Regions from separate parts of the Streptomyces sp. NPDC007875 genome, predicted to be linked through region 1. Evidence: riboswitches for the same ligand, from Rfam matches in the RefSeq annotation. Region 1 holds a riboswitch; each other region holds the start of a gene.
The links. A riboswitch is a leader RNA that binds a small molecule or an ion and turns the genes downstream of it on or off. The one in region 1 is predicted to bind cobalamin.

Region 1 (3,264 bases):
GCCGCGGCTTCCTCCCCGAAGGCGAACGCGTCCAGGGTGCGGGCGTGTCCGAGACAGACCAGGAGGACGGCGGCCAGGACGACGGCGCACAGCAGCACATCGCTCCAGCCGGCACCGGTGAGCGAGCCGAGGAGCCAGAACAGCACGGCGCGGGTGGTGTCGGCGTCCGCGGAGGTGAGGACGGTGAACGAGGTCAGCGCCGAGAACAGTTGCATGGCGGCCACCCCGGACAGCACCACGCGGTCGGTGCTGCCGCCGAGGCTGTGGCTGAGCGCCAGGACCAGGCCGAAGGAGAGCAGCGCGCCGATGAACGCGCCCGCCGACAGGGACACGGCCCCGCCGCCCACACCGAGGACGACCACGGCGACGGCACCTGTGGAGGCCCCGGAGGACACCCCGAGGACGAAGGGGTCGGCCAGCGGATTGCGCAGCAGGGACTGCATCACGGCCCCGCAGAGGGCCAGCCCCGCCCCGCACACCGCGGCGAGCAGCGTGCGGGGCATGCGCAGGTTCCACACGATGCCATCACGCAGCGGTGGCAACGTGCTCTCGCCCAGGCCGAGATGAGCCGTGACCGCTGCCCAGACGTCGGCCGTGGAGATGTCGGCGGGGCCGATGGTCACGGCGACGGCGATCGACGCGAACAGCGCGGCCAGCCCTCCCGCGATCAGCAGCAGGAGGCGGGTGCTCACTTGGCGAGTCCGAAGTGGCGCAGCCCGGCGGCGACCTGCTCGACCCCTTCGACCGTGCGGATGGACGGGTTCATGGCCTGCCCGCTCAGCAGGACGTACCGCTTCTTCTTGACGGCGGTGAGATTGCGGGTGGCGGCGTTGGTCTCCAGGAAACGCGTCTTGGCCTTGGCGGTCTCCGCGGTCTGCTGCTTGCGCGTGAGATCACCGAGGACGATGACGTCCGGGTCGCGGTCGGCCACGGTCTCCCAGTTGATCTGCGGCCACTCGTCGTGGGTGTCGGAGAAGGCGTTCTTCGCTCCGACGGCCCGGGTGATGGCGCCCGGCGCGCCGCAGCAGCCGGCGAGGTAGGGCGACTGGGAGTTGGCGAACCAGTACATGAGGGAGACGCCGGGGGCGTCCAGTCCCTCGGTGGCCGTACGCACGCGCTGCTTCAACCGCGCGATGAGCTTTTCGCCGCGCTCGTCGACGCCGAACGCGTGGGCCAGGTCGCGTATCTCGCCGTAGACGGTGTCCAGGGTGAGTGGCTTGCTGCGGGAGCCATCGCCACCGCTGTCGGGGTCCCGGCCCGCCGAGCAGTCGGACGGCGAGACGTACGTGGGCACGCCCAGTTTCTCGAACTGGTCGCGGGTGGCCACGCCGCCCTTGCCGAGAGTGGAGACGAACGAGGCGGTGACGAAGTCGGGTTCGACGTCCAGGGCCTTCTCGAAGGACGGCGCGTTGTCCGCCAGGCGCGGCACCGTCGCATTCGCCTTCTCCAGGCCCTTCATCACCGGGTCGGTCCATGTGGCGGTGCCCGCCATGCGGTCGGCGAGACCGAGGGAGAGCAGGATCTCCGTGGTGCCCTGGTTGAGCGAGAGGGCCCGCTTCGGGGCGGACTTGACCGTGACCTCGTGGCCACAGTTGTCGATGGTGCGCGGATAGCCCGCACCGGCGGGCTTTGTGGCGTCCGCGCCGTCGTGGCCGGAGCCACCGCACGCGGTGAGCAGGAGGGCGGGGGCGAGCAGGAGGGCCGCGGTACGGCGGGCAGAGCAGAGCACGGGCATGCCTCGGTTGTCGGGGCTCGTACGCGGAGCCTGGCCTACGGACGTCCTCCCCGCACGGGGCGCGGAGGTGCCAGCAGGTCTTCGGACTCGGGCTCGTCCGGACGGGGCCCCTTCCCGGTGCTCGTTCGCGGCGGCCTCGCGGCCGTCACGGACTCCTCCCAGTGGTGTCACATGCCCCGCCCGTCCCCCTCACCGCTGCGCGTCAGCTCCGGATTCACACCGGATTCCCTGGCCTCGGATGTGGCACGACTGGCTCCCCGAGACTATCAAGATCGCCGAAAGATCAGGGTGTCGGACCGGTCACGGGGTGGCAGACCACATCCCGGGGTCAGTTCGACCGCCGACGGGCCTGCCTCACCTCGCGGTCGACGGCCCAGGCGTCGCCGACCGGCCCGAGGTGGCCGAGCTTGTCGGGATTGATCACCGTGCGGATGGCCTGAATCTGCCCGTCGAGCACATCGAGGACCAGAGCCTGGAGCACCTTGCCGTCCCGCTCGCGGAAGACCGCGCCGGGCTGGCCGTTGACCTCATGGAGCTCGAAGGACACGTCGATCCGCAGCAGCCAGGGGAAGACCGTGCCCAGCAGCCGGGCCACGTTCTCCGCGCCCATGACGGCCTTGGCCAGCCGCGGTGCCTTGCCGCCGCCGTCCCCGACCAGCTGCACATCGGCGGCCAGCAGATTTCGCAGCGCGCCCACGTCGCCGTCCTTCAGCGCGTCGAAGAATCGCGTCGCCAGCTCCTGCCGTTCCTGACGGTCCGCCTCGAACCGCGGCCGCCCGGCCTCCATATGCCGCCGCGCCCGCACCAGCAGCTGCCGGCATGCCGCCTCCGACCGTCCCACCGCCGTGGCGACCTCGTCGAACCCGAAGGCGAACACCTCCCGCAGCACGAACACCGCCCGCTCCAGCGGGCTGAGCCGCTCCAGCAGCAACAGCGCCGCCATCGACACCGAGTCGGCCAGCTCCACCGCCCGGGCCGGATCCTGATACGGATCGCTGAGCAGCGGCTCGGGGAACCACGGGCCCACGTACTCCTCCCGTCGCACGCGCGCGGAGCGCAGCACATCGATCGAGATGCGCGTCACCGTGGCCGACAGATACGCCTTGGTCGATGTGGGCCGGGTCGCCGAGCCGTCGAAGCGCAGCCATGTCTCCTGCACCGCGTCCTCGGCCTCACTCACACTGCCCAGGATCCGGTACGCGATCGAGAACAGCAGCGGCCGCAGCTCCTCGAACTCCTCGACCTTGCTCACACCGACTCCCCTCCCCTGGGCCACCGGTCGGCCACCGTAACGTCCCCCGGGCCGGGGTCCGGAGCACGCAACCGGACCCCGGACCCGTTGCCGTTGCCGTTCAGTGGAACTGCCCGGCCTCGTAGTCTCCGGCCGCCGGCTGCTGGGTGATGACGTTCAGCCGGTTCACCATATTCATGAAGGAGACCAGGATCACCAGGGCGGTGAGCTGCTCCTCGTCATAGTGCTTGGCGGCATTCGCCCACACCTCGTCGCCGACCCCACCGGCCGCGTCCGC
Region 2 (3,264 bases), on a different contig from region 1:
ATGAACTTCGGCGGTGAGCCGAGCCGGTCGGGCCAGTTCCGCCGTACCAGATCGTGGTTGGCGCCGATACCGCCCGAGGTGACGATCACCACCGGGGCGTTGAATTCGAAGTGGCCCACCACGGTGCGCGAGGTGGGCTTGCCGCGGGCGGCGTCGCTCGGCTCCAGGATCGCACCGCTCACCCCCGTGACGGCACCGCCGGTGACCACCAGATCGTCCACCCGGTGCCGGAACTTGAAGGTCACCCGCCCGTCCTTCGCGGCCGCGCGCACCTTCTTCTCGAACGGCTCGACCACGGCCGGACCGGTGCCCCAGGTGACATGGAAACGCGGCACCGAGTTGCCGTGCCCGTCCGCGAGGCCGCCGCCGCGCTCGGCCCAGCCGACGATCGGGAACCACTGCACGCCGAGCCCGTGCAGCCAGGACCGCTTCTCTCCGGCCGCGAAGTCCACGTACGCCTCGGCCCATTTGCGGGCCCAGTAGTCCTGGCCGGCGGGATCGGAGACGCCGCGGTCGAAGCCGGCCGTGCCGAGCCAGTCCTGCCAGGCCAGTTCATGGGTGTCCTTGATACCCATCAGCCGCTGTTCCTCGGAGTCGACGAAGAACAGGCCGCCGAAGGACCAGAACGCCTGGCCGCCGAGGTTGCTCTCGGGCTCCTGGTCGAGGAGGAGCACCTTGCGTCCCGCGGCCGCCAGTTCCGCCGTGGCGACCAGCCCGGCGAGCCCGCCGCCGACCACGATGGCGTCCACGTCCGAGGACGCCCCGGAGGCGGCGAACGCCGGACCCGCCGCCTGGGCGAGCGCGACGCCGGCGAGCACACCGCCCGCCGCCGTCAGGGCGCGGCGGCGGCTGATCCCGGCAAGCGAGGCGGAATTCTCTGTGGAGTTCTCCATGGGCTGCCTTCCGGAAGGGGGTTCGGAGGGTCCGGGAGATGCGAAGGGGGTTGCCGCGACGGCAACATGTTACCGACGGTAGCCCACAGGGTGCGGGGCCGCCAGACTCCTGCTCCCAATGAGCAACTCCCGGAAGCCATAGGTGACTTCGGCCGGTCAGCGCCCACCGGATGACGGCTCGGGCGAGGCACGCCGCCGTGGTGAGAAGGCGTACAGATCGAGGATGTCGGGCAGCGGTGCCACACCGGGGCCGCCCGCCGTGACCCAGGCCACGATGTCCTCCGTCGCGTCCGCGTCGTTGACCAGGCCGAGCCATACCGGCCTGCCCCCGGCGGCACGTCCGGCCGCCGATGGCTGCACCACGATCACATTGGCCTGATCGCAGACGTCCAGGCACGCGGAGACGCGGACGGGCGCCTCCTCACCGAGCCGCGCGATCTGCGCCGCATGGTCGATTCCGGTCACCTTGGGGCTGCCGCAGCAGCAGTCCCGGCATACGGTCACCCGGCACGGCACCGGGTCGGTCGGCCTGACAGGCATGGCGCACCACCCTCCTCCGGGGAAGTCCGCCCCGGTTTCCGTCGAGGAGGCGACCGCGTGAGTCTCCTGGCTCTCGGGTCGATGCTCGTCCCGGCCTTCCCACCCGCACGTGTACGGGCAGTGGCCTCTTCGGGATCCGCTCGCCGATCACAGTGGCGGCACCGCGCCGGATTCACACCGGCTTCCTCGTTCCGCCGTCGCCTTTGTCGCCCGGCATCATCGCATCCCGGACACCGCCGCACCATGTGGCCCCCGCGCTCCCCAGAGCCACGGGCGGCTCGAGGTCAGTTGCGGCGGGCCGCCGCCCCCGCGAGGATTTCGCCCAGGCCCTGGCGGGTGGCCGCCAGCACCACACGGTCGTGCGGGCGCAGGACATAGCCGGGGTGCAGATCCCACACCAGGGCGGGCTCCTGGGTGGCGCCGTCGTAGGGAGGCGCCGCGGCGAGGTCGCGTTGCCGGTCGGCGGGTTCCGCCGCGTCCAGCGCTATCACCCGCCAGGCACCCGGTGCGAACGCCTCGGCGACGGTCCGTCCCTCCAGTTGCGGATGCCCGGCGACATGCAGGGCGGCGAAGAGCAGCACCCGGCGCTCGACCGGTATGGCACCGAGGATCTGACGCCCCATCATCGCCCCGGCGAACGCCGGGGCCGCCAGGCTGGAGACGCTGCGGCTGCGGGTGAGGGCCCGTGGATGGGCCGCGCGCAGCGTGCGGTAGACGGCGGTGGCGAAGCGGTCGTCGTACAGGCGCAGTGCCACCCGCAGCCGAGGCTTGACCGAGCGGGCGTACAGCGTCGCCTCCAGGTTGGTGGTGTCGACGCTGGTCAGGGCGAGCAGGGAGTGTGCCCGCTGGATCTTGGCGGCCTCCAGAACACCCTCCTGGGTGACATCGCCGATGACCGTCGGCACCCCCAGCCTGCGGGCAAGCGGGATGCCGCGCGCCCCGGGGTCCTCTTCCACGCACACCACGGGGATGTCCATCTCCCGGAGTCTGGCCAGGACCCGGGTGCCGACCTTGCCGAGCCCGAGCAGCACAACGTGGCCGGAGAGGCCGCGCGGAGGGCGGCGCAGCGCTGAGGCGGTGCGGAAGGTGCCCAGCGCTTCGAGCGCGGCGGCCACCAGGACGGGCAGCATCAGCAGCCCGGTCAGCCCGGACAGCAGTTGGAGGACCTTGCGTCCGGTCGGCTCGTCGAGCGCCGGGTCGTCGATCGCCAGCACGTCCAGCACCGTGAGGTAGGCGGCGCGGAGCAGACCGGCTCCGGTGAGCTGCCAGGAGGCGATGGTGAGGGCGAGCACGGCGATCGCCATTCCGGCGACGGACCAGCGCAGCCGGCGGGAGAACAGTGAGGCGAGGGGCAGTCTGCGGGTGCCTAGCCGCCGTGGCGGCAGCGGTGAGCCGGTGGCGGAGACGGCCTCGAGCACCACCGTGTCGCGCCCGGTGGCGGCGGCCACCTCCTCGTCTCCGGGCAGCAGCTTGGGCCCTTCGTCCCCGCTGCTGTCGGAGCCCTCGCTGCCGCCGGGGTCGCTGGTGGTGGACGAGAGCAGGGCGAGGGTGCACAGCCCGGGGCGGGCGACCTCGTCGGGGCCGGGTGGGGTGCGCTCGGCCGCGCGCAGCAGCAGCCCGTCGGCCTGGAGCACTTTGCTGGTGCCCGCGACGGCGGTGGCCGCCAGGGCCGGGGCCGCGGTGTCGGCGTCCGACAGTACGGTGGTGGTGGCGTCCAGCTCCGCCGGGTCCATACCGGGATCGGCCACCCGCGCCGCCTCGTCGAGGAGTTCCTCCAGATGCTGGCCGAGCTTGCGGTTGTAGAGCCGGATCACCAGCCGCAGCCGGGGGT
Region 3 (3,264 bases), on a different contig from region 1:
CTCCAGCGCCCTTACGGTGCCCCGGGTGCCCGGCAGCACCACCAGATCGGCGTCGGCCAGCTCCTCCGGCCGGTCCACGAACCGCACGATCACGCCCGGTTCGGCCGCCAGCGCGTCCACGTCCGTGAAGTTGGACATCAGCGGCACGGCGGCCACCGCGATCCGCAGGACGTCCGCGCCGTAAGGGGGCGCCACGACGCTCTCCCGCACCGTGCCGCGCAGCGACATCCGAAGTCCGTCCTCCTCGTCGATCCCCAGCCCGTGGGCGAACGGGAGCACACCGACGGTCGGGCGCCCGGTGAGGTCGCGCAGCATGTCCAGACCGGGCTCCAGAAGGCTCACATCGCCGCGGAACTTGTTCACCAGATAGGCGGCCACATGCCGTTGGTCCGCCGCCGACAGCAGCGCGGTGGTGCCGAAGAAGGACGCGAAGACGCCACCGCGGTCGATGTCGCCGACCACCACGACCGGAAGCCCGGCGGCGCGCGCCAGCCCCATGTTGACGATGTCGGTGCGGCGCAGGTTGATCTCGGCCGGGCTGCCCGCGCCCTCGCAGATCACCGCGTCATGGGTGCGCCGCAGCTCCTCCAGGCACTCCGTGACGGTCCCCAGCAGCGCCTCCCGCCCCGAGGCCCGCGTGCGCCCGGGGGAGGCCGCGTCCGACGGCGGGTTCGCCGTGGGCCCCGACCGCCCGAAGTACCCGCGCGCGCTCAGCTCGCCCACCGGCTTGCCCAGCAACACCACTTGGCTGCTGCGGTCGCTGCCCGGCTTCAGCAGGACCGGGTTCATCAGCGCGCTCGGCTCGACGCGCGCTGCGGCGGCCTGCATGGCCTGCGCCCGCCCGATCTCCGCCCCCTCCCGGGTGACGAAGGAGTTGAGCGACATGTTCTGCGCCTTGAAGGGGGCCACGCTGACGCCCTGACGGGCGAGCCACCGGCAGATCCCGGCCGTCACGACGCTCTTGCCCGCGTCGGAGGTCGTGCCCGCGACGAGCAGCCCCCCGCCCCGCGCCCCGGAACCGTTGGTGCCGCCCTTACCGCGTATCCCGCTCATCCACCGCCCCTTCCCAAGGCCTGAGGCCGCCCCGTCAACGCCCTCAGGACCGGCCGGGCCGCCACGGACACCCCGAGTGCCAGGACGCCGACGCGCCGCGACAGCCGTATCGCCCGCTCGATGTCGGCCGACTCCACCGGCCGCCCGCCGGAGTTGAGTACCGGCCGGTGCTCGGCCCGGCCGCCGTAGGTGAGGGTGCCGCCCAGCCGCACCCCGAGCGCGCCCGCGAACGACGCTTCCACGGGGCCCGCGTTGGGGCTCGGGTGGCGCCGGCCGTCGCGCCGCCAAGCGCGCCGTGCACCGCGCGGATCGGGGCCCGCGAGTGTCGCCAGGGCCGCCGTAAGGCGGGCACCGGGCCAGCCGGCCACATCGTCCAGACGGGCCGCCGCCCAGCCGAACCGCCGGTAGCGCGGCGACTTGTGGCCCACCATGGCGTCCAGGGTGTTGACGGCGCGGAAGCCGATGAGTCCCGGTACGCCGCCCACGGCGCCCCACACCAGCGCGCCCACGACGGCGTCGGAGGTGTTCTCGGCGACCGATTCGACGACCGCGCGGGCGATCTGCGGTCCGTCCAGCGCCTGAGGATCGCGGCCGCACAGATGCGGCAGCCGCTCCCGGGCGACCTCCAAGTCCCCCGTGGCCAGGGCTCCGCCGACGGCCCGTGCCTCACGGCCCAGCGTCGTACCGCCCAACACGGCCCAGGTGGCGGCGGCGGTCAGCGCGGCCTCCGCGCCACCGCGCCCGCCGAGGGCCCGTACGGCGCGGGTCAGCAGCGCGGCACCGGCGGCCGCGCCGCCCGCGCACAACGCGGTGTGCAGGGCCCCGTAACCGCGGTGGTCCCGCCACAGCCGGCGCTCGGCGGCCGCGGCGGCGCGCCCGAACGCGGCGACCGGATGGCCGCGGCGCGGATCGCCGGTGGCGAGATCACCGAGGAAGCCGAGGGCCGCGCCGCACGCGAACGAGGCGTGATCGGCACGCATTCGTCAGGCCGCCGTCACGCCTCGGCGCGGCGGCACATGACCAAAGGGGCCAGGGGGGCCGAAGGGGCCGGAAGAGCCAGGGCGGACAGAGGAGACTGGCGGCGTGGCGGTGCCGGGCATGGCGGTATGTCCTCACTCAGGGTCCGCGCCCTGGTTCGACTGACCGGCGGTGAAAGTCTCCTGGCTCCCGGATCCGCGCCCCTCCCGGTCTTCCAGCCCCGCGTACGGAAGGAACCGCACGGTCGAGCCGTGACCCCATACAGGCGATGGGAGAGTGCTCCCCGGTGACAGTGGCGGGACCGCGCCGGATTCTCACCGGCTTCCTCTCCTGCCGCCGTTTGGCTCGGGAAGTCCACCATGGGCCGCGAATGGCCGTCAACTCGCATATGACCCATGACGCCCGAGTGTGCCGAGCCCCACAGACGGCGGCCGCACACGAGGCGGCCGCCGGACGGTCGGCGCTGGTCAGCGCCACCATCCGGCGGCCGGTGGGTCGATGAGGACGCGAGCCTCAGGCGACGATCAGATAGATGCCGTACGCCACGGCCGCGGCGCACAGCGCGAAGCAGGTGTATGCGCCGGTGCGCGCGAGCGCGGAGGCGCCGACCGCGCCACCGGACACGGCTGCCGCGCCGCCCTGCTCCGGCGCCGCCTTACGGGACGTCCCGAGGATGCCCAGGGTGAAGACGCCCACCATGCCGACGGTCACCGCGAGGCTGACGCCGAAGACCTGGCCGAGTGCCGCCCAGTCGATGCTCATGTTCCGTGGCTCCTTAGCGGGTGGTGCTGCTCGCGGCGGCGGGGGTGGGGGTCTGGTCGAGGGTGTGCTCGGCGATGCCGCTCTCAGGGGCGGCCTCGGCCGCGCTCTCGGGGGCGGAGGGCTTCGTACCCGCGGGCGGTGGGGCCACGGACCGCAGGGCGGCCGTGACGGCGCCCACCGGCTCGTGTGCGCCGACCTCGTTGACGTTGGTGTGGTCCACGGGCTTGCGGCGCGACAGCGCCCAGATCGCCCCGCAGGCCAGGACGGCGAGCACGGCCACCGCCGTGATCCCCGCGTTGCCCTGGTCGGCCAGCAGCGCGGCGCCGCCCGCCACCAGGCCCGCGGCCGGGAGGGTCAGCACCCAGGCGGCCACCATGCGGCCGGCGGTCGACCAGCGCACCACCGCGCCCTTACGGCCGACACCCGCACCCATGACGGCGCCGGAGCAGACCTGGGTGGTGGACAGCGCGA

Region 2: it holds a riboswitch for cobalamin, as region 1 does, so the genes downstream of both, ACFYOY_RS28730 ((2Fe-2S) ferredoxin domain-containing protein) here and ACFYOY_RS20535 (ABC transporter substrate-binding protein) in region 1, are expected to answer to the same signal.
Region 3: it holds a riboswitch for cobalamin, as region 1 does, so the genes downstream of both, ACFYOY_RS09630 (cobalamin biosynthesis protein) here and ACFYOY_RS20535 (ABC transporter substrate-binding protein) in region 1, are expected to answer to the same signal.

What each region holds. Positions count from the first base shown of each region.
Region 1 is NZ_JBIADZ010000009.1:162,503-165,766, reverse strand. Features, by position in the region: gene ACFYOY_RS20540 (iron chelate uptake ABC transporter family permease subunit) at 1-692, opposite strand, end outside; gene ACFYOY_RS20535 (ABC transporter substrate-binding protein) at 689-1,735, opposite strand; cobalamin riboswitch at 1,790-2,004, opposite strand; gene ACFYOY_RS20530 (RNA polymerase sigma-70 factor) at 2,064-2,987, opposite strand; gene ACFYOY_RS20525 (carboxymuconolactone decarboxylase family protein) at 3,088-3,264, opposite strand, start outside.
Region 2 is NZ_JBIADZ010000015.1:151,926-155,189, forward strand. Features, by position in the region: gene ACFYOY_RS28725 (FAD-binding dehydrogenase) at 1-893, opposite strand, end outside; gene ACFYOY_RS28730 ((2Fe-2S) ferredoxin domain-containing protein) at 1,050-1,433, opposite strand; cobalamin riboswitch at 1,493-1,624, opposite strand; gene ACFYOY_RS28735 (NAD-binding protein) at 1,718-3,264, opposite strand, start outside.
Region 3 is NZ_JBIADZ010000004.1:68,400-71,663, reverse strand. Features, by position in the region: gene ACFYOY_RS09635 (cobyric acid synthase) at 1-1,053, opposite strand, end outside; gene ACFYOY_RS09630 (cobalamin biosynthesis protein) at 1,050-2,033, opposite strand; cobalamin riboswitch at 2,207-2,360, opposite strand; gene ACFYOY_RS09625 (hypothetical protein) at 2,545-2,793, opposite strand; gene ACFYOY_RS09620 (inorganic phosphate transporter) at 2,807-3,264, opposite strand, start outside.